Regions from separate parts of the Proteiniclasticum sp. C24MP genome, predicted to be linked through region 2. Evidence: a T-box and tRNA genes for the amino acid it is inferred to sense, from the RefSeq annotation. Region 2 holds a T-box; the other holds one or more tRNA genes.
What was found. The T-box of region 2 lies ahead of ACHAL6_RS07690 (valine--tRNA ligase). A T-box ahead of a tRNA ligase gene usually reads a tRNA of that ligase, here a tRNA-Val.
Positions count from the first base shown of each region.

Region 1: it encodes a tRNA-Val, which carries the amino acid that the T-box ahead of ACHAL6_RS07690 (valine--tRNA ligase) is inferred to sense. The anticodon was not compared.

Region 1 covers NZ_JBINJW010000011.1:22,135-34,010, forward strand. The annotation lists gene ACHAL6_RS09110 (ATP-binding cassette domain-containing protein) at 1-999, opposite strand, end outside; gene ACHAL6_RS09115 (sugar ABC transporter substrate-binding protein) at 1,154-2,275, opposite strand; gene ACHAL6_RS09120 (hypothetical protein) at 2,783-3,673, opposite strand; gene ACHAL6_RS09125 (PGN_0703 family putative restriction endonuclease) at 3,705-5,018, opposite strand; gene ACHAL6_RS09130 (general stress protein) at 5,330-5,920, opposite strand; gene ACHAL6_RS09135 (methylated-DNA--[protein]-cysteine S-methyltransferase) at 6,062-6,526, opposite strand; tRNA gene ACHAL6_RS09140 (tRNA-Val) at 6,649-6,724, opposite strand; gene ACHAL6_RS09145 (NYN domain-containing protein) at 6,877-7,764, opposite strand; gene ACHAL6_RS09150 (hypothetical protein) at 8,077-8,658, shown strand; gene ACHAL6_RS09155 (branched-chain amino acid aminotransferase) at 8,799-9,866, opposite strand; gene ACHAL6_RS09160 (tryptophan-rich sensory protein) at 10,270-11,067, opposite strand; gene ACHAL6_RS09165 (PilW family protein) at 11,180-11,779, opposite strand; gene ACHAL6_RS09170 (PAS domain S-box protein) at 11,808-11,876, opposite strand, start outside.
Region 2 covers NZ_JBINJW010000008.1:12,696-24,571, reverse strand. The annotation lists gene recX (recombination regulator RecX) at 1-63, shown strand, start outside; gene ACHAL6_RS07695 (acyl-CoA dehydratase activase-related protein) at 314-4,603, shown strand; T-box leader at 4,617-4,830, shown strand; gene ACHAL6_RS07690 (valine--tRNA ligase) at 4,925-7,561, shown strand; gene ACHAL6_RS07685 (bifunctional folylpolyglutamate synthase/dihydrofolate synthase) at 7,677-8,984, shown strand; gene ACHAL6_RS07680 (DUF4364 family protein) at 9,035-9,550, opposite strand; gene ACHAL6_RS07675 (single-stranded DNA-binding protein) at 9,734-10,453, shown strand; gene ACHAL6_RS07670 (class I SAM-dependent DNA methyltransferase) at 10,823-11,551, shown strand; gene hslO (Hsp33 family molecular chaperone HslO) at 11,556-11,876, shown strand, end outside.

The DNA.
Region 1 (11,876 bases), on a different contig from region 2:
TTCACCATTGAGAACTATTTCCCCATCCATCCTGAATCCTTTGGGATTGCCGAAGATGCTGGTGGCCAGTTCTGTTCGACCTGCGCCTATGAGCCCTGCTATACCCACAACTTCTCCCTTTTTCGTATGAATGCTGACGTTCTTCAGCACCTGTTTCCCGTTCTTGGGATTCACTGCATTAAGATTTCTTACTTCAAGCGTGACTTCGCCGATATTTTTCACCAGTCTCTTCGGGAAAATATCATCAATGGCTCTACCGACCATGTTTCGAATGAGAACAGGTTCCGAGATCTCACCTTTCTCTTTGGAAAGGGAACAGATTGTTTTTCCGTCTCGTAATACGGTTACCGTATCCGCGATCTGTATCACTTCCTTCAGCTTGTGGGAAATCATGATGGACGTCACACCCTCTTCCTTCAGTTCCTGAAGAAGCTTCAGAAGATTTTCCGAGTCATCGTCATTCAGCGCTGCTGTAGGCTCGTCCAGAATAATGAGACTTACATTCTTGCTGAAGGCCTTGGCGATTTCGATGAGCTGCTGTTTACCAACGCCAAGCTCCTTGATCTTCGTTTCGGGATTGACGTTCAGTCTTACTTTTTTCAGCATCTCCCCGGACATCTTGATGGTTTCATTCCAGTCGATGACTCTGCCTTTTCTGATCTCATGTCCCAGATAGATATTTTCGTACACGGAAAGTTCCGGTATAAGTGCCAGTTCCTGATATATGATTGCAACTCCAGCTTTTTCACTATCCTGTATCCCCTGGAATTTCTGTATTTCATCGTTAAGTATAATGTCTCCTTCATAGGAACCATAAGGCCATACGCCTGATAAAACCTTCATCAGTGTGGATTTGCCGGCTCCGTTCTCGCCTACCAGACAGTGAATTTCACCTCGTTTGACTTTGAAATTCACATTGTCCAGCGCTTTCACGCCTGGAAACTCCTTGGTGATGTTTTTCATTTCCAGAATGTAGTCTGTCTTAAGGGCTTTCTCCATAATATATCCCTCTCCTCTGTTTCGCGTAAATCATCTTACTGTGCAGAAAACATCAGGATAATTCAACCCTGTTTCCCCACAATATCATAAATAGTGAAAGCCTTTGGGGGCTTTCACTATCATGATCATTTAAGATTTGAATTCAGACTGTCTGTTATTCCAGTCCGGTAAATTCAGAAGCTTCGTAGTATCCTGAGTCGATCAGCGCTGCTTTAACGTTATCCTGGTCTACAGTAATAACTTCTGTCTGCTTTGCAGGAACTTCCTTGGACTTATTGTCATAAGCTCCAGTAGTTCCAGGTGTTTCACCCTTCAGGATGGAAACTGCCATATCAATGGAGTCTTTCACAAGTGTTCTTACATCCTTGAAAACCGTCATGGACTGTTTGCCGTCGATGATGTACTGTACAGAAGCCATTTCAGCATCCTGCCCTGTAACCACAAAACTTGAAACGTCGCTGTCTGTTGCAAATGTGTCAGCAATGGATCTTGCTGTACCATCATTTGGTGCCAGTATAAATACATCACCCTTGTCAGCTGCTGTAGCTGCTGTCAGATGTGATTCCGCTTTGTTCTTTGCTTCATTGAAATCCCAGTTTGTTGTGATCTGACCGATGATCTTGGACATTTCGTCTCTTGTCAGTTCCGCTTTATCCTGAAGATTTACTGCTTCTGGTGAATTCTTGATTACAAATGTTCCATCTGCAATCTTAGGCTGAAGTACACTCCATGCTCCTTCAAAGAACAGGAATGCGTTGTTGTCAGAAGCTGCGCCAGCATACAGATACAGCGGATTGTCTGTTCCGGATGCTTTGTCAATGAGATACTGACCCTGCGCTGCACCTACAGCGATGGAGTCAAATGTCACATAATAGTCCACTGCGTCTGTTCCTGTGATCAGTCTGTCATAGGAAATGACTTTCACGCCTTCTGCGGCGGCGGCATCGGCAGCTGCTGCTGCGGCATCTCCGTCATGTGGACAGATGATGAGCACATCGATTCCTTTTGTGAGCAGTGACTCTACATTTTCTTTTTCCTTTGCTGAAGATCCCTGGCTGAATAGAATCTCTACAGAGTATTCGGTTTCATCTAGAGCTTCCATGAATCTGGTTTCATCCTGGACCCATCTTGGCTCGTCTTTTGTGGGAAGAACAATACCGATATCTACGGTACCATCGTTGTCACCATCGTCTGTTCCTGAAGAACAGCCTATTGAGAGTAACATCATGCTGGAAAGCAGTGCAGATAGGATGACAAGTTTACGATTCTTTTTCATTCTTTTTTCCCCTCTCTTGATCTGACAAATAAACGCATAAAAAGAATCATTTAAAGAATTTTCAGTCATTTCCAGCTCAGCCCGGTCAGATATGACTTTCATTTCAGTAAATGGCTATTCTTCGCCTTATTTGTCTTTTTTTGAACAATCTATGAATTTATTGTTCGTCTTTATTTTAACCAAAGGTGAAACCGTTGTCAATCCTGTTCGTACATGTTTAAGAAATAAGAAAATTTTCCTGATAATAAGGCTTGTAAAAAGACTAATGTTTATTAATTGCATACATAATTCTCTTATTTCACATTTGAAATATATATCATATTCATGACTGATCAAAAGCAGTACAGTTTCTATGGAAAGTCTATGGAAACAGATCACACAAGGAGATCTGAGTTCTGATCTCACGCAATAAGATATGCATCGAAGTGATTTCATGAAGGATGAATGAGGACATGAAATTCTTACCGCTCAGAAATTCATGTCCTCATTCCGTTTTCTCTTATATGACTACAGGTCCTCCAGCCTGCCAAAGGCTTTCAGAAGAAGAAGATTCCTGATGGTCACATCTGCTCTCCACCAGTTTCTGGCAACAGCGAAGGCTTCAGGGTAACTTCCCCAGGACCAGTTGATTTCCCAGTACCCGTCTGAATGAAGGGATCGTTCCAGCGCATCAAGCTCCATCCTGAGAAGCTCCTTGATCTCCTTCTGCTTCAGAAGAGGATGACTGCCATCCCGTATGAAGGCAGAAGGTCTGCAGGTATACTCCTTCCAGTTGTCCGGGTCTTTTTCTATGATCTTCGCCTCCAGCTTATTCAGTCTCTCCTCATCCAGATAGGCTCGAATGCTTTCAAGACAGATCAGATCATGCATGGATGGGTCTTTCGCGTTTACGAATTCCTCTTTCATGGATTCCATCTCATTCAAAGCCAGCATATAGAGGTCTGACTTGTAATCCCCGAAATCCAGAATGAACCTCAGAATCGATGCAGTGGGATTAAACGGGGTGATCGTCCCTTCCCCTGCTGTTTCCCACCAGTGTGCATGGGGATAACTGCTGTTTTCAGGCACTGAAAACAGCCACTTATGGCCTTTCTTCCCCTGTCCGGATTCCAGATACTTCAGCATTTCAACAATCATGGGATGCTTCCTGTTGCTGTGTCCGATTTCTCTCAGAATCTCCGCAGCCCGATTTGTGGTGATGGGTGTTGAACCTGGATTCCATGAATCCGGTTCAAGCCCATGACCGAAACCGCCGTCCTCATTCTGATAAAAGGAAAGCATCTTCAGCACTTCTTCACTGTCCCTGTGCTCAAAATGAAATTCCCATCTGGCCAGATCCAGCGGTCTGGCATTGCGATAGATCCAGTTTCTTATATTCTGATAACCATTGTAATCCATCTGTTGTCCTCCTCTCAGACAGAACTTCCTGCTAATATCTGAAATACTTGTCTTTGAACCAGGATTCGTAAAAACGCGCCACATCATTGTTTTTCATTTTTTCAATGAGAAGCTCCAGCAGATCTTCCCAAACCACCGGAAGATAATGCCCCTTGAAATCATCCTTCAGAATCTTCTCTTCTGCCGTGAGGGCTTTGCTTCTTACCTTCCAGTTTTCTCTTGGATAGATCACAAGGAGGTAACTATCCCTGGAAAGGTGCACAAGATTTCTCATGCAGCTGTAGTTTTCCAGAAACACCTTCTGATTCTTGTGTTCTTCTTTTATGATCTCAGACTGCTCCAGAAGCGGTCTGTAGGTTTCCTCATACTTTCTGAGATAATCCTCATCCAGAGCTCTTTCATAGCATCCTTCGGTGTATTTGGCCACGACATAGACGTCCTTTCCGGATTTCAGCTTGAAATAGAAATCGAAGCAGGTTTTCCTTCCCTGGGTATTTTCGATTTCTGAAATCTTGGAGAAGGAAATATGCGAAGGATCGTAGATGATCTCATCCTCCATCCCCATGAGACCGAGCAGTGTGTCCAGTTCCCTGTAGCGCAGTAGAGGATAGAAGAAATTCACCGCCATGACCTGAGAAGAGTTCAGATGATGAGAATATCTGTGCCAGTGGATGGAAGAAAGATATTTGGAGCCCACAAGCTTCTCTTTGACTTCACGGGAAAAATTCATCTCGTAATATTTTTCAGGCAGAATATGACTATAGGTTCTACCGTTATGGCTTACCTCTTCCTTCACTCTTAAAGACTTCTCCTTGTAGGATTTCATGTGATCCATGACTTTGCTTCTGAAATCCCTGCAGTCCAGAAATGCCGTCTCATATGCCCAGGTAAGACTCACTGTGGCCAGTTCATGACTCGGAAATTCTTCTTCGGCAAGAAAAACAAAGGAACTGTCTGGATGAAGTCCGAACTCTTCATTACCGGTATCCGCCATATTGATGATCGCTCTGTAGACCGCCGCCTCTTCGGTGGTTCCCAGATTTCTGGCGCTGCTCAGTTCATTGATGCCGATGAGTATCGGCTGATCTTTTTTCCTTGTCAGGTCTCTTATATTCTCAGGGGTAATCTCTTTTCCGCTGAGAAGTATGAGCTCTCTTTTCGTATCTTCGCTGAAAGAGAGCAGCTCTTCCATCACCTCATCCTTGTAAGCCGAAGTACGAATGACCAGAAGATTCTTTTTCCCGGCATGACGTGCCAGAAACTCCTGCATCATCTTCTTTTCCTCCATCATCTTACCGCGATCATCCAAAAGACCTTTTTCCTTCAGCATCAGTGTCCTCTGCATCCTTTATCCCCCCATTTGCACATTGATTCATCGTTTCTCCAATATGCTTCTATTTTATCTCAATTTCAATGATAAATGTTAATTTCAAGATAAAAATTTGGAAAATACGAATAATTGCAATCGATTACCAGAAGGAGAAGAAAAGAGAGGATTTCTCCTCTCTTCGGGTTATTCAGTCTTTAATGAAGGTGGAATCCTGGGTCCAGCGGATCCTCTTCCTCCTCCGGAACATTCCTGTTCACTTTATCCAGGTCCGCATAGTCTTCCAGTTCTCGTTCATCCAGAGAAATGGAACGCTCTACGGATTCCTCTCAGTCTTCATCCACTTTTTCCATATGGTGTGGCGGATGGATCACATCGTCTTCTGTAATGGATCCTGGTGTCAGGATTTCATCGCGAACCGAAGGATCTTCGTAGGTTCCAGGTGTGGTTTTTCTGTAGCCGTAATCCAGTGCCACATAGGTGCCAGGGTTATCCGGATCTTCCTTGAACCGCTTCGTGATGGAATAGGTGCCGGGTGTTCTAATGTCGTTTATGAACAGATCTGGCGCTCGGTAGGTGCCTGGATTTTCGATATGGTTTCTGATTTCATCATTCACACCGATGAATACAAGGATGTTACCGTCATTTAGTCTGTCTCTGTAGACCACAGCATTCTCTTCCGGAATACCGTAATGGGTCAGAGAACCGACGAATTCGTGGACTCCTCTACCATGATATAAATCTCCGACTACAATCGTCTCTTTTCCTTCTGCATCCATGGACCCTTTAATCGTCTTGTACGCATAAGGTTCATTGGTGACCACGGATATCTCTCTGGGATCCAGGCCCATCTCTTTCAGATCATTGATGGCCAGAATCGCTTCTTCTTCTGTTCTAAATGTTCCAACTAGTCTTTTCAAAAGATAACACTCCTTTATTAATAATTGTTCTGTTGTCACCTATTACTGTATCGTTAATATAAGACCATTCTTTAACGTTTCAGTGAAATGATAGTGAAACCTCTGTTATCTTCTGTTCATATTTTACTACAGCGCCAATCCTTATCTGCTTTTTTTCTCCATCTCCAGCAGTTTTTCCTTCACATCGAGTCCACCTGCAAACCCTACCAGCTTCCCGTTCTTTCCGATGACTCGATGGCATGGTATGATCACCGGAATGCGATTTCTGTTGTTGGCCATACCCACGGCTCGAGAAGCCTTGGGACTTCCCACTGCCATGGCGATGTCTTCATAGGTTCTGGTCTCCCCTTTGGGGATTTCTCGTAAGGCTTCCCATACTTTTTTCTGGAAGGGTGTGCCTTCAATGCGAAGAGGGATATCGAATTCTTCTCTACTGCCCTGATAATATTCATTGATCTGTTTTTCCACTTCTGCAATGAGTTCTGTCTTTTTCTCTACCATACCCAGTATGGAAACTTTACCGAAATGAAGATCCGTAATCCTGCCGTCATTCTCCAGAACCGTCAGTTCACCTATGAGTGTTTCAATTGTATATTTGCATTTCATTCCTGATTGCCCCCCAATTCATTTCATGGTCTCATCATACCTTATCTTTCGAAACTATTAAATATCAGGATTCATAGTAAATGAAAGAAAAAAAGATCTGAACGATAATCGTTCAGATCCTATGGTGGGAAGAACAGGACTCGAACCTGCGACTTCCACCTTGTCGAGGTGGCACTCTCCCAGCTGAGTTATCCTCCCATAGGCAGTTTTGCTGCCCTTTAATTATAACAAATTACTTCAGTCAGGTATAGCATTTTTTTACTGTTTATGAAAAATTGTTACGATTGTTCCTTCTTTTCTCTCAAATCAGAAAAAGATGCCAGAAACAGGTCTCCGGCACCTTCCTATATTTACTTCATCTTCTTCGGTTTTCTTCTGTAGGTTCTTCGTTTCGGCTGCTGTGGAGCTGTTTCTTCCTCTGGAGCATCTTTTCCTTCCCCTTTCAGAGAAACCCACATGGAAGTGCCGTCTTTGCCTTTGGTGTTGAATTCCAGGAAGTCGAATTTCTTCAGGAACTTGGATAGCTTGGTGTCCCCGTAGTTTCTGACATCGAAATCAGGATATCGCTTCACAAGTCTGTTTCCGATCTCACCCATATTCATGCTTTGGGCTTCCACTTCATTCATCATTTTCAGCACGGTGGCTTTGATGACTTCAATATCCGTCATGCTCTTCTGGTCATCCACTTTATCCGTTTTGGCAGGCTTCTTCCCGTTGGTGCCTGGCTGAGCCTGAATTTCCTTCTTCTCTTTTTCAAGCTGAGAAGCTTTTTCCTCTTCTTCTCGCTTGCTCTTTTCATCGGAAGCCAGCAGAACGTCAAGATACTTGAACTGGTTACAGGCGGCGATGAATGGCTTTGGCGTTTTCTTTTCGCCCATACCCACTACAAGCATGCCGGATTCTCGTAATCTCGAGGCAAGTTTCGTGAAATCACTGTCACTGGATACAATACAGAATCCTTCCACATATCCTGTGTAGAGAATATCCATGGCATCGATGATCATGGCTGAGTCCGTCGCATTCTTCCCTACCGTATAGCTGTACTGCTGCACAGGGGTAACGGAATTGGCGAGAAGGATATCCTTCCATGATGCTGTGCCTGGTGACGTCCAGTCTCCATAGATTCTTTTGTATGTAGATACTCCGTAATTGGATACTTCGTCGAATATGTACTTGATGTACTTTGCTGAAACATTATCTGCATCGATGAGGACTGCAAACCGTTTTTCTTCTACCATCTATTGGCCTCCAAATTTTCTAACTTTTCTATTATCATACCACGAATTGTAATCAAAAACGGCAACTTTCCTGTGATTTTCTCTCATTATTTCTGATTTCATGCAGATGCAGGGCAATAATCAGGAAGAATTATTCCACATGAACTTCCAAAGATGGAATGAGAAAATATGTGTTCCCAATTCAGAGAAAGCAGACTATAATAAGATGTGCTTCCTTAATCAAATAAATATATCAGGAAATACTCATAAAGTAATAAGATTTACGAATTAGAATAGGAAAGTACAAGGACATAATGAGAGGAAGAGACTGAAATGGAATCATATTATATTTATCTTGTTTTCACGAAAACCGGTACATGGCTGTCACGTGTCATCGCAACATTTTCCGATATGAAATACGTTCATGCATCCATCAGCTTTGATGACACCTTCACCAGAATGTATTCCTTCGGCAGAAGGAACCCGGACAACCCTTTTTCAGGCGGTTTTGTCGAAGAAAACCTCAAAGGTGGTGTCTATGAGAAGTTCACTGAATCAAGGTGCCTCATCTACAAGGTGAAAGTCACGGAGCTTCAGTACTATTCTCTGATGAAGGAACTGGCTAAGTTCCAGAATGAAGCCGACAAGTATCACTACAACCTCATCGGTCTTGTAGGGGCAAAGCTGGGTATTCCACTGAAGAGAAAACACCATTACTTCTGTTCCCAGTTCATATCAGAAATACTGATCAACAGTAAAATCTATGATATCGACAAGGAACCGGAACTGATCTCACCAGATGATCTCTACAGCGTAGAAAACATGGAACTCCTTTATGAAGGATATATCTCCATGTATGACGGACAGCTGGATCTGGTCATGAATCCCAGTCTGAAGGCAACAGCAATTATCTAGTATTATTATTTTCACATTCCAACTGCCATAGAAGAAGAGGATGAATGAAACACCAGACGTTTCAAACGCAAGAGAGCAAAAGAAAGCTTCATGTTTCTCCAATATGAGAACATGAAGCTTTCTTTGTAATCCTTGAATTTCTAGATTCTCACGGTCCAGTCACGAGTATCTTCGATCTTACCCCACTGAATGCCTGTCAGGCCGTCATAGAGCTTCTGCGTGACTTCTCCGATCTTCCCGCCTTCCACTTCGAAAGTTTCATCCTTATAGGTCAGCCAGCCTACCGGCGTCACCACTGCAGCTGTTCCTGTACCCCAGACTTCTTCCAGCTTTCCGGTTTTCGCAGCTTCCACAAGCTCATCGACACTCACAAGTTTTTCGATGACTTCGTATCCCCAGGACTTCAGAAGCTCGATGCTTGACTTTCTTGTTACACCAGGAAGAACGGATCCGTTCAGTTCCGGTGTGTATATTTTTCCGTCGATTTTGAACATGATGTTCATGGCACCGACTTCTTCCACGTATTTTCTTTCCACTCCATCAAGCCATAGAACCTGTGAGAAGCCTTTCTTTCCGGCTCTTACAGATGCTCGGATGGATGCCGCGTAATTTCCGCCGCATTTCGCGTAACCAGTACCCCCGCGTACTGCTCTTACATCCTGATCCTCTATGAGAATCTTGATCGGATTGATTCCTTCCGGATAGTAGCTTCCAACCGGACAGGTGAGAATGCAGAACAGGTAGCTGTCTGAAGCATGTACGCCAAGACCTACATCTGTAGCAATCATGAACGGTCTGATATAAAGAGAGGTACCTTCCTCACTTGGAACCCAGTCCTTGTCCACTTCCACAAGTTTCTTCAGCGCTTCCATGAACATATCCTCATCCACAGCAGGCATGCTGACTCTTTCCCCGGATCTTGCCATTCTTCTGATGTTTTCGAATGGTCTGAAGAACTGAATCGCTCCGCTTTCTGTTCTGTAGGCTTTCATACCTTCAAAAATCTCCTGAGCATAATGGAATACCATTGCGCCTGGGTCCATTGGAATAGGACCATGAGGAACGATTCTGGCATCATGCCATCCTTTCTGGCTGTCATAGTCCATAAGGAACATATGGTCAGAGAAAGTCTTGCCGAATTTCACTTTACTCATGTCCTGCGGTTTTTCTCTCTTGTCTTCTCTTAATTCGATTCTGATATCTTGTATCACACAAAGCACCCCTTTTTACTGTTTCTAATGAATTAATTATACCTTAATCACCGGGATGTTCAACGCCGTCATCCCTTAAAGCCACTGTATGTAAACAATATCATTGCAACGAAATCGGGTTTTTCTTGACTGATTCACAATGAACTTTCTGGTCAGGTGACGATTTTTCGTCCTGATGCGGATAAGAGTACCTAATTGCTATAAATCCTAAATCCTAAACAGATTTCGTTTACATTGTGATTATTTTATCCAAATGATAATATCAGCTCTGTATTTTATCGAAATGATATTTCATATGGGATCATTTCCAGTCTGACGCGAAAAGCCATCTGCATCATGGCCGTGATGCAGATGGCCTCTTCTATGCCCTTTCTGGATAAATACGATTCTTTCGGACAGGTCAGGATTTCTTCTTCTTTGAAAAGAACAGGTACCCTTCCGCCATGACAAAGAGGAATATGCAGATGGACACCGCGATGATGACGAAAATGTATTCTCTGTCAAATCCGTCAGGGCTGATATGTTTATAGAGAATCCCTGCATATGCCCAGATCAGCACCAGTCCATATGCCATGTCTCGGAAAGAGAACATGGTTGTGATTCCAATGACGGCTCCGACTGCAAGGATGAGAATGGTCCATATGGATTCTGAAATCCCGAATCCTCTCCATCCGATATCCACCAGAAGTGTTGTCACATTGGCTATGGTGGCTACGGTGATCCATCCGAAATACACGCTGAACGGCAATCGGATGAAGAGTCTTTCTCTTCCGCTTAATACGGCGTTTTTCGTCATGAAGTTGATGCCGATGAGGGAAGCGAGAATCGCAAGCATCAGGAAAGTGGATAACAGTATCTGATCATAATGCCATGTGAGAATCCACAACGCATTGGCTATGGAAGAAATGGAAAACACGATTCCGATTCGAGTCAGGAGATTTCTGTTTCCATCTCTTGTACCGCTTTTCAGTACGCCCATCTGATATAAGACATATAAGGCCAGCAGAAAATAAATCACACCCCAGATGCTGAAAGTGATTCCAGCCGGAGCAAAGAGATTGGGATAGGAATCGGATACCTCTCCAGTTCCCTTGCCGTTGATGGGCAGAATATTGGCCAGTGCATTCATTACGATCATGATGGCATAGGTTACGACTACTAGAATCTTAATCGGAGTGGATGGTGTTTTTTCGTTCATAATCACGTTCTCCTTTTTCTTGGTATTGAACCAGACCAGAATCAGAAATCTTACTATACTAAGCATACTACAAAAATAGAGCCAGATAATGAACATCGGGCTCTATTCACGATTATTTCAAATATTCGATTGTCAGCGACTGCTCGGGAAGCACTGCATCGTCCTGGTTTATACCGGTGCCCGATGAAGACATGTTAAGGAGATTGATGCTGGTGGTCAGGACAGATTCACTGCCGTTATACAGTCCGCTCAGATGAAGCTCCAGAAGAATCTTCCCGTTTTCCGTATCATTGTCAGCGATTCCGAAAAAAGAATCCTTGCTGTATTGTCCTGGTAAGACCACTTTATGAAAATCATCTCCGTTGTCTTTGAATATCACGATTTTACCGGCATCTTTTTCTGTTTCCTGAAAGGAGATATAGCTCAGATCATTTCCTTCTCCTGCTGTTTCCGGATCAAAGCCGTTTTCCAGCAGATTCAGTTTTCTGGCATAACGGATTTCGTTCTGAATCAGCTCCATACCGAGCCTTGTATCATTCTGAACAAATGCTTTCCTGGATCCTGTGCTGTAGGTGGATGCGCCACTGAAAAACAGTGTGCCTATGACGCCCATGATGATCGCTGTAATGGCGACTGTTATGAGCACCTCCACCAGTGTGAACCCCTTGCTGGAGGCTTTATGCTTTCTCTTTGAACCGAATTCCGTATTCATCTTCTACCTCCCGCTTCAATGGTCTTTCTCACCCTAACACCTGATCCACAAACAGGTCAACGATCACAGGATCAAACTGCGTACCTGCACAGGATTT
Region 2 (11,876 bases):
AAAGGATATGACTATGAGCTGATCAGCAGTACCTTGAGAAAAGTGATGGAAGACGCCGAATAGCCGTATCCTATGAAAGAACGCAGATCTGATGACTGCGTTCTTTCTGTTCTTAAGATTATCTAAACTTCCTGATAAAAAATAGATGTTCTTTTGTAATCGGCATATGATGGTAGTAGAAGAATTTAACATGCATGTCAGACTCTGATAATTAAAATATAACAACTTGTATCTTTATTAAAAATTTAAAAATGATATAATTGATTCTATATTATTATCAACCTGCTACGTGCATGATAGGAGACATGATAAAATGCTTGATAAGATTTATTTAGGATTGGATGTCGGTTCAACTACAGTGAAAGCTGTAGTCGTAAATAAAAACAGAAAAATCATATACAGTACCTACGAACGTCATTTTTCGGATATTCGAAGTACAGTAGTAAGTGTCATGAAGAAAATCCATGATTCCTTCGGCAACAGGGAAATACATGTTGCTGTAACCGGGTCCGGAGGACTCTCTGTGGCATCGTGGCTTGATATCAAGTTTATTCAGGAAGTCATCGCTTCCACAAAAGCTGTGGAAACCTTCATCCCTGAGACGGAAGTTGCCATCGAACTTGGTGGAGAGGATGCGAAAATCACGTATTTTGACGGTTCCATCGAGCAGAGAATGAATGGAACCTGCGCAGGCGGTACTGGAGCTTTCATCGATCAGATGGCATCGCTCCTGAAAACAGATGCATCAGGCGTCAATACCCTGGCAGAAGGTTCCAGCTATATCTATCCCATAGCCGCAAGATGTGGCGTATTTGCGAAAACGGATATCCAGCCTCTCATCAATGAAGGGGCAAAGAAAGAAGATATATCCGCATCCATATTCCAGGCTGTAGTGAACCAGACCATCTCAGGTCTGGCCTGCGGAAGACCCATCAGGGGGAAAATAGCCTTCCTTGGCGGTCCGCTGCATTTTCTGCCGGAACTGAGAAAGCGATTCATCGAGACCCTGGAACTGAAGAAAGATGAGATCATCGTTCCTGAAAATGCGGAGCTTTATGTGGCTTTGGGGGCAGCATTGTCCTCCTTCGAAAACTATCCTCACCAGCTGGAAGTGCTTATGAGTCGTGCCGGAAAGCTCAAAGATGTATTCAGCAAGGAAGTGAACAGACTCGATCCGCTCTTCAAGACTCCAGAAGAGTTCCAGGCGTTCAAGGAGAGGCACAGCAAGGCTGTGGCGCCCCGAAAACCCTTATCCGAATATGAGGGTGATGCCTATCTGGGCATCGACTCCGGCTCCACCACGTCAAAAGTGATTCTGCTGGACAAAGACCTAAATATCCTTTATTCCTATTACGGCAGCAATCAGGGAGATCCGCTGAAACTCATCACGGAAGTGCTCACAGAGCTTCTTGTCACGCTGCCTGAAGGGATCCGCATTGCCCACAGCACAGTGACAGGGTACGGGGAAGGGCTTATTAAAGCCGCCCTGGGTATCGATATCGGCGAGATTGAGACCATTGCGCACTATGAAGCCGCCAACTACTTCCTGGAAGGAGTGGATTTCATACTGGATATCGGTGGACAGGACATGAAATGCCTGCGGATCAAAGATGGATCCATCGATTCCATCATGCTGAACGAAGCCTGCTCCTCTGGATGCGGCTCTTTCATCGAGAGCTTTTCCAGTTCACTGGGCTATGAGGTGAAAGATTTCGCAGTGGCAGCGCTTGAAGCCCGAGAGCCGGTGGATCTGGGCTCCAGATGCACGGTGTTCATGAACTCCAGAGTCAAACAGGCCCAGAAAGAAGGGGCTTCGGTTTCGGAAATCAGCTCCGGTCTTTCTTATTCCGTCATCAAGAATGCCCTGTTCAAAGTCATCAAAGTGCGAGATCCGAAGGAAATGGGTAAAAAGATCATCGTGCAGGGTGGAACCTTCTATAATGACAGCGTGCTGCGCGCCTTCGAACTCATATCAGAAAGAGAAGCAGTGCGTCCAGATATCGCAGGTCTCATGGGTGCATTCGGCGCAGCAAAGATCGCCAGAGACAGGCATGAAGGCAAGGAAACCTCACTGCTTTCTCTGGAACAAGTCAGAGAACTTCGTCCAAGGACCGAAATGAGAAGATGCAATCTCTGTACGAACCATTGTCCACTGACCATCAACATCTTCAAGGAAGGTGCAGAAGAATACATCACAGGAAACCGTTGTGAAAGACCGCTGAAGATCCAGAAGAAAGAAGTGCTTCCTAATCTGTATGATTACAAGTACAAGAGAACCTTCGGATACAAGAGCACCGTGACGGCTGAAAATGCAAGAGGGACCATCGGCATTCCAAGGGTGCTGAACCTCTATGAGAACTACCCGTTCTGGTTCACATTCTTTGACAGTCTGGGTTTCAAAGTGCAGCTTTCACCAAAGTCATCCAAACCGCTTTACGAGAAAGGCATGAGCAGTATTCCATCCGAGTCTGTGTGCTATCCCGGAAAACTGGTCCATGGCCATATCGAATATCTTGCCGCCAAAGACGTGGACCTCATCTTCTATCCTTGTCTTCCCTATGAGGAAAAGGAAGATGCAAACGCCAACAATCACTTCAACTGCCCTGTGGTCACATCCTATCCTGAGGTCATCAAGAACAACATGGATGTGCTGGCCTTAAGCAAAGTGAAGTTTCTGAATCCGTTCCTGAACTTTTTTGACAGAAAGAATCTCCATAAGAAGCTCCATGAGGTGCTGGCAAAGCATTACAGCCTCTCCCCAGCGGAAGTCAGAGAAGCTGTGAAAAAGGCTTACGAGGAGCTCGATCTCTATAAATCAGATATTCAGAAAAAAGGAGAAGAGACGCTTCAGTATATTGCAGAAAACGGCCTGAAAGGGATTGTTCTGGCTGGAAGACCGTATCATATCGATCCTGAAATCAATCACGGGATCCCCAATCTCATCACGGAATACGGCATGGCTGTTCTTACGGAAGACTCCGTGGCCCATCTGGGCACCGTGGAGAGGCCTCTGCGCGTCATAGACCAGTGGACCTATCACAACAGGCTGTATCGAGCCGCCTCCTTTGTGGCTGGGGAAAAGAATCTGGAGCTTGTCCAGCTGAACAGCTTCGGATGCGGACTGGATGCTGTCACCAGCGATCAGGTGGAGGAGATTCTACGCAGCAAGAATAAACTTTTCACGCTCCTGAAGATCGACGAAGGAAACAATCTGGGTGCGGCAAGAATCAGAGTGCGTTCACTGCTGGCCACCATGAGCGAGAGAGAACGACATCACGTGGAGATCAAGGATACGCCCATCACTTATGAGCGTACGCTGTTCACGAAGGAGATGAAGAAGACCCACACACTCCTGAGTCCTCAGATGTCGCCGATTCACTTCAGATTCCTGGAAGCTTCCTTGAGATATTCCGGCTTCAACGTGGTTGTGCTGCCGGACACGGATTTCAAGGCTGTGGATGAAGGACTGAAATACGTGAACAACGATGCCTGCTATCCATCCATTCTTGTGGTGGGACAGGTCATCAAGGCACTGAAGAGCGGGGAGTACGACCCTCAGAACACTTCCTGCCTCATCACGCAGACAGGCGGAGGTTGCAGGGCAACCAACTATGTGGGATTCCTGCGCAAAGCGCTGAAGGAATCCGGATTCGGACAGGTCCCTGTGATACCGCTTTCTGTTCAGAGATTCGAGAAGCATCCTGGCATGGATCTGGATATGAAAACCTTGAACAGCGCACTTCAGGCTCTTCTTTACGGAGATGTGCTCATGAGAGTACTTTATCGAGTAAGACCCTATGAAGCCATTAAAGGCTCCGCCAATGCGCTTTATGAGTCCCTGACGGAGAAAATCATAAAGGATCTGGAAGATCCTACCATCAAATCCTTCAATGACAACATCAGAATGATCATTAGACAGTTTGATGAGCTTGAAACCATTGATGTGGTGAAGCCGAAGGTCGGACTGGTAGGAGAAATCCTTGTGAAGTTCCATCCCACTGCCAACAACTCCGTAGTCAATGTCATTGAAGAAAACGGATGTGAGGCAGTAATGCCGGATCTGGTGGATTTCTTCCTGTACTGCTCCTACAACAATGTGGCCAAGAGAGAGGATCTGGGTGGAAGCCTTGGAAAGGCGCTGGGAAGCAGAGCTGCCATCGCCATCATCGAAGCCTACAGAAAAACCATGCGAACTGAACTGGAAAACTCCGTAAGGTTCCACCCGCCGGCAAGAATCGAGCATCTGGCGGAGATCACAAAGGATGTGGTTCAGATCGGAAATCAGACGGGAGAAGGATGGTTCCTCACAGGAGAAATGCTGGAGCTCATTGAGGAAGGCGTGGAGAATATCATCTGCATGCAGCCTTTCGCATGTCTTCCGAACCATATCACCGGCAAAGGCGTCATAAAGAAGCTGAGAGAAGAGAACAAGGACGTCAACATCACGGCCATCGACTATGATCCTGGCGCCAGCGAAGTGAATCAGCTGAACAGAATCAAGCTGATGATTTCCATCGCATTCAAGAATCTGGAAAAGAATCAGAGGAATCAGGACCTGAGTGATGAGGAAAAGGCCTTGACAATCATGAATAGACAGATATAATGGAAATATATTTAAAAAGGCGCTGAAAAAGAGGAGTATCCATGAAGAAGTGCAAAGAGAGGAAAACCCGCAGGCTGTAAGGTTTTCACACTAGACTCATGGAGAAGGTAGCTTTTGAGCTTCTGAGCTGAACTAACAGTAAGCTTGGACGGTTTATCCAAATCGTTAACGTATGAGAGCCCATGTCAGTGGGAATAAAGGTGGTACCGCGAGTCTTCGTCCTTTTAGGATGAAGGCTCTTTTTTTATACAGAAAAAACCGCCGAAATCACGCCTTTGAAGTATGAGCTGTTATGATCAAATGATACGAGGGAGGAAGAATATGGAAAAGAAGAATCTGGAAACAACCTATAGTCCAAAGGACTTTGAAAAACGAATCTACGAAAACTGGCTCAATAAAGGGTATTTCACCCCTGAGGTGAATAAAGACAAAAAACCTTACACCATCGTGATGCCGCCACCAAATATCACAGGAAAACTTCACATGGGCCATGCACTGGACCTGACCCTTCAGGACATCCTGATCCGTTTCAGAAGAATGCAGGGCTATGAAGCGCTCTGGCTGCCCGGAACAGACCATGCATCCATCGCCACGGAAGTGAGAGTGGAAAATGAACTGCTGAAGCAGGGACTGGTGAAAAAGGAAATGGGCAGAGAAGCCTTCCTTGAAAAGGTCTACGAATGGTCTGAAGAATACAGAGGGAAGATCCGAGATCAGATCACGAAACTGGGTTCCTCCTGTGACTTCACAAGAGAAGCCTTCACCATGGATGAGAACCTCAGCAGAGCCGTAAGAGAAGTATTTGTGAAACTCTACAATGACGGCCTGATCTACAGAGGAAACCGCATCACCAACTGGTGTCCCAAATGTGAAACCGCTCTTTCCGATGCTGAAATCGAATATGTGGAGCATAATGGCAATTTCTGGCATTTCAGATATCCTTATGCAGACGGATCCGGTTACATGGTCATTGCCACCACAAGACCGGAAACCATGCTGGGCGATACAGCTGTAGCTGTCCATCCGGAAGATGAGCGATTCAAGGACCTGGTCGGAAAGACACTGACACTGCCCCTCATGAACCGTGAAATCCCCATTGTCGCCGATGATTATGTGGATAAGGATTTCGGTACGGGCTGCGTGAAGATCACACCTGCGCACGATCCCAATGATTTCCATGTAGGTGAAAGACATCACCTGGAATCCATCAGAGTTCTGGACGATAAGGGCATCATCAATGAGCATGGTGGAAAATACCAGGGCATGGACCGTTATGAAGCCAGAAAAGCCATCATAAAGGATATGGAAGAGCTGGGTCTACTGGAAAAGATCGAACCTCATATGCATAATGTCAACACTCATGATCGCTGCGGAACCGTCATTGAACCCATCATCTCCAAGCAGTGGTATGTTGAAATGAAACCTCTGGCTGGACCTGCCATTGAAGCGGTGAAGAGCGGAGAGACAGACTTTGTACCTGAAAGATTCGAAAAGACCTATTTCCACTGGCTGGAAAACATTCAGGACTGGTGCATCTCAAGGCAGCTCTGGTGGGGTCATAGAATACCCGTATGGTACTGCGATGACTGTGGTGAAGTTCATGTCGATCATGATGCGCCAAAGCTCTGCGGCAAATGCGGCAGCAGAAGCCTGACAGAAGAGGAGGATGTGCTGGACACCTGGTTCAGTTCCGCCTTATGGCCATTCTCCACATTAGGCTGGCCCAATGAAACAGAGGATCTGAAGTATTTCTATCCGACTTCAACACTGGTTACAGGCTATGACATCATCCCGTTCTGGGTCATGAGAATGATGTTCTCCGGGATCTACAATATGGGAGAAGTTCCTTTTGATAAAGTATTCATTCATGGAATCGTTAGAGACTCTCAGGGAAGAAAGATGAGCAAATCCTTAGGAAACGGTGTGGATCCACTGGAAACCATCGATGAATATGGCGCAGATGCACTACGCTTCATGCTGATTTCAGGAAATGCCCCAGGAAGCGACATCCGGTTCTACCCTGAAAGAGTGGAGGCGGCAAGAAACTTCGCCAACAAGCTCTGGAATGCTTCCAGATTTGTCCTCATGAACATCAACCATGAACTCATCGAAAAATATAAAGACAGCACCAGTTATTCCATGGCGGATCAATGGATTCTGTCTAAAATCAACAATCTCATCGAGGAAGTGACAGAGAATCTGGAGAAATTCGAACTTGGCATAGCCCTTTCGAAGGTCTATGAGTTCATCTGGAACGAGCTGTGCGACTGGTATATTGAGCTGATCAAGCCCGTATTCTACAATGGAACCGACGAAGAGAAGGGTGTCAGCTACAGAATCATAAGAGATGTTCTCATCAAGTCACTGAAGCTCCTTCACCCCACCATGCCATTCATCACGGAAGAGATCTATTCCTTCCTGAATGATGAAGAGACCATCATGATGGCATCCTGGCCTGAAGCGGACAACTCTCTCATCGATGCTGAAATCGAAGAGAGAATGGGCGGAATCATCGAAGCCATCAAGAGCATCCGAAATCTGAGACAGGAGATGAACGTTCCGAACAAGAAAAAATCAGCACTGTTCATCCTTCCAAATGAAGGCAAGAAGAATATCTTTGAAAATTCAAAGGATTATCTCATAAAGCTCGCTTATGCGGAAGATGTGGTGCTTCTTGATAAAGACAGCACAGATGAAAACCACGTATCTCTAGTCACTTCCACAGCAAGAATCTATATTCCGCTGCTGGATCTGGTGGATCGTGAAAAGGAACTGGACCGCCTCGGAAAAGAGAAAAAGAAGCTGGAATCTGAAATCGAACGCGTGAACAGAAAGCTCGGAAACGAAAAGTTCCTGGCAAACGCAAAAGAAGAGGTCGTAGCAGAAGAAAGAGCCAAAGGGGAGAAGTACCAGTCCATGCTGGATGCTGTAACCGAAAGAATCCATGCACTGAACTAGTGCTGAAAAGAAAAGTATAAGTCAGGTTTCCTGCTTATACTTTTTTTCTTGATATTCTTTCCATGAAAAGTATAATAGAGCTATTGATAGGAATGAAAGATCAGGTGAGCTTGAATTGAACTATAAAGAGACACTGGAAGCGCTGCACAGCATTCCAAGAAGAAAGAAAGAAGAAAACCTGCACCGCATGAACCGGCTCATGGAGATTCTTGGAAATCCCCATGAAGAACAGCAGTATATTCATGTGGCAGGGACCAACGGGAAAGGTTCCATCTCCAGGATGCTGGAAGAAGTGCTGCTTTTGAGCGGGTACCGGACCGGACTTTTCACTTCTCCCTATATATTCGACTTCCGTGAAAGAATTCAGATCGACAATCAGATGATTTCTGAAGAGGATGTGATCTTCTACTTTGAAAATGTGAAAGCTGCAGGTGAAAAACTGGAGACTGAAGGTTATTCTTTTCCTTCGGAATTTGAAGTGGTCACCGCCATGGCTTTTCTCTATTTCAGAGACCAGAAGGTGGATGTCGCGTTGATTGAAGTGGGGATAGGGGGCCTTTATGATGCGACAAATGTCATAAAGCCGGTACTGTCGCTCATTGCATCCATCAATTTTGATCATACTGCTGTATTAGGGCATACTCTGGACTCCATCGCATGGCATAAAGCTGGAATCATGAAAGGGAATCCCACTATTTCAACCTCACAGCAGCCTGAAGTGCGAAGGGTCCTTAAGAAGAAAGCGGAGGAAGTTTCCTCCAGACTCAAATTCACCAGCACCAGAGAAATGAAGTTTCTTGAAATGGATGGACTTCATCAGAAAATCAGATATGATCTCCGCAGCAGAAAGTCACTCACAATAAGGCTTTCGCTTCTGGGTATCCATCAGATGCTGAATGCAGGTGTGGTTCTTCATGCGGCAGAAGAGCTTAAGCGTCTTGGATATGAAAAGATCAGTGATGAGGCCATCACTCTGGCTCTTGAAAAGGTCCGATGGCCTGGACGTATGGAAGTCATCAGTGAAAAGCCGCTCCTGATCATTGATGGAGCACATAATATGGACGGAGCAATCAATCTGAAAGAAAGCCTTGCTTTCTATTTTCCGGGGAAGAGTGTCATCCTGCTCCTGGGCATGCTTCGGGATAAGGATGTTGAAACCGTCACGAAAGTGCTTTCCCGAAACACGAAGAAGGTGGTCTGCTTCACACCGGACGATTTCAGAGCGCTGGAGGCGGAAAGACTCCTTCCACTGCTGCATGAAGGAGCAGTCGGAGAAACTGCAGATTCCTTCCAGGATGCCATAGAAAAAGCTCTGGATGCGTATGAAGAGGGGGATCTGATTCTCTGTGCAGGATCACTCTATACCATAGGGGATATGGAGCACGCATTTAAAAAGCACAGAACCCGCAAAAGCAGAATATAAACAGAAAATCCGCTGAAGTATATAACCTCAGCGGATTCTTTCTTTGCAGCTTATCTGATGAGTTCCTTATAGAGAAGCTCATAAATTTTTGTGGAATGGTCTTTCCAGTTCTGAACCGATTTATCTGCGGTTTCCTTTGTAGGAAAATTCATGCTGATCTTGATGAGCTCATCCTTGTTTTCAAAGGCGGACAAGGTAACCTGGATGGTTCCATGAGGACCTTCGCTGATTTCATGGGTGATGGTTGTTTCCTTGATCAGATGATTGATATTCTCCACCAGATACTTGTCAATCTCTTTTCTCTTTCGGTCGTGAATTCTGTCCTTGAACATTTCTAAAACTGATTTCCCCTGAGCGGATATGACTATGGCTTCTTTATCATTCACAACATCCAGCTCCACCAGACCCGTTTTGATGAGTTCTTCAATGTACTGCTGTAATTCGAAGTAATTGATATAAATACATTCTAATATGATATTTGAAAACTGGGTTTTCGTCAGGTTCAGTTTTGATTGAGACAGAGTATATAGAATCAGTAGTTTATTTTCAGCTAATGCATTATTCATTCCTCACCCTCCTTGGAGACTACAACAATCATACCCAAAAATTAAATTTATTACAATATAAAAATAGAACGGAAATATCCGGATACTACTGTGTACGTCTTCATATTATTATGATATGCCAGAAATGAAAGCTTGTAATCGACTTCATCTTTGCTATAATAAATTGTAGTACGCTTTTACTCGATGCGCACTGAGATACAACATAAATGGGGGGAACGCAACTTGGAAGAAACAAATGATAACCTGGTCAGACTCGAAGGCTACTTTTTAGATGAACCGGCATTCAGTCATGAGCTCTATGGGGAAGAGTTCTATCATGCGAAATTCTGTGTCAATCGCTTAAGCGATTCGAAAGATATCCTGAACCTTACTATTTCCGGAAAGCTGTTTGAAAAAGAGACTCTTTTCAAGGACAGATATACGAAAGTATCCGGGCAGCTGAGAAGCTACAATAAAGTCGTCGGAGCGAAAAACAAACTGCTTCTGACTGTTTTTGTGAGAGAAATCGATTTTCCGGAAGAAAAAGCGGAAGAACCCAATTCCATTGTTCTTACTGGATTCATCTGTAAAGAACCCGTCTACAGAATGACACCCTTCGGGAGAGAAATCACAGATCTTCTTCTGGCAGTGAACCGTCATTTCAATAAAACGGACTATATTCCGGTCATTGCCTGGGGCAGAAATGCCAAATACACAAAATCCATGTCCATCGGCGACAAGATTCAGATCGATGGCAGACTTCAGTCACGCAGTTATACGAAGACCTATCCGGATGGTCATACGGAAGAGAAGGTGGCCTACGAAGTGTCTTCCTCCATTGTTCATCTGGTGGAATCTGTAAACGATACACCGCAGGAAGATGAAGACTTGGCTGATTTTGAAGAAAAACTGAATATCTCCTGAATTTAGTTGACAGCAATGGAAATCGGTATATAATTAATTCATATTACAAGAGAGTAGGGATATTTATGCTCAAAGGTTTGCTGATATTCCAAAGCCTTATTATCGTGCTCATGTTCATTGCAGCTGTAATGTTTATCATTCAAGGCTTATTTATACAGAGCATCCTCTATCTGGCTATTGGAGCATTATTCACTGGTTATGTGCTGTCAAATAGAAAACATAAACCGGAATGAACCACGAACGGTTGTCTGAAAGGACAACCGTTTCTTTTCGCCCAGATTAGCTTTGATAAAATCAGATTTCATGATAAAATACTAATGTTCTTCATGACTGAAGGAACAATCAAGTACTGGATCAGGAGGTATTGTTATGGACAGTTATCTGGGTTTTTCAGAGATATATGATCAGCTCATCAGTGAAGACATAGACTATGATCACATCGCATCCTTTGTTCTCTCGAAAACTCCAAATCGAAATCTGTACCTGGATCTGGGCTGTGGCACAGGATCTCTCTCGATTCTTGTGGGAAGAGAGTTCAGAGAAACCTATCTTGTGGATCTATCCTCTGATATGCTTACTCAGGCAGTGGATAAATTCAATGCGATGAGGATTCCACACCAGGCGTTCGCCTTGTCCATGCATGAGATCGCATTCCAGGTGAAATTCAGTCTCATCACATCCTCCATCGATGCCATCAACTACATACTGGAGGAACAGGAAGTCCGCATGCTTTTCGATAAAGCATATGAGCATCTGGAAGAGGATGGAGTCTTCATTTTCGATGTGAATTCCGCTTATAAGATCAGAGAAATATTAGGTTCGAAGGATTATGTCTATACCAGAGAAGACCTGGCCTATACCTGGGAGAATTACTATGAAGATGATATCGTGGAGATGGTACTCAATTTCTTTGTAAAAAGAGGAGATCTCTATGAGCGCATAGAAGAAGTACACGAAGAAAGAGCATATGAAGTGAAGACCCTTGTTGAAATGCTTAAAAAGTCAGGATTTAAGGAAATTATAATCTGTGAAGATTATAGTGATACTCCTATTACAGATATTTCAGAAAGAGTAACATTCATTGTTAGAAAGAGGTAATGAAATGGATAAAATAATACACGCAACTGCCCAGAACGGCAGTGTAAGAATCATCGCTGCTGATACAACGGCACTGGTCAATGAAGCAGTGCGTAATCACAACACCATGCCCACAGCTTCCGCAGCATACGGCAGGATGCTCACTGCAGGTGCCCTCATGGGTTCCATGCTGAAAGGCAAGCAGGATTCCGTAACGGTACAGATCAACGGTGGAGGAATTTCTGGCGGTGTTCTGGTCACTGGAAGAGAAGATGGGAGAGTCAAGGGTTACATTGTAAATCCTGATGCAGACCTCCCTGTAAACGAGAAGGGAAAACTCGATGTT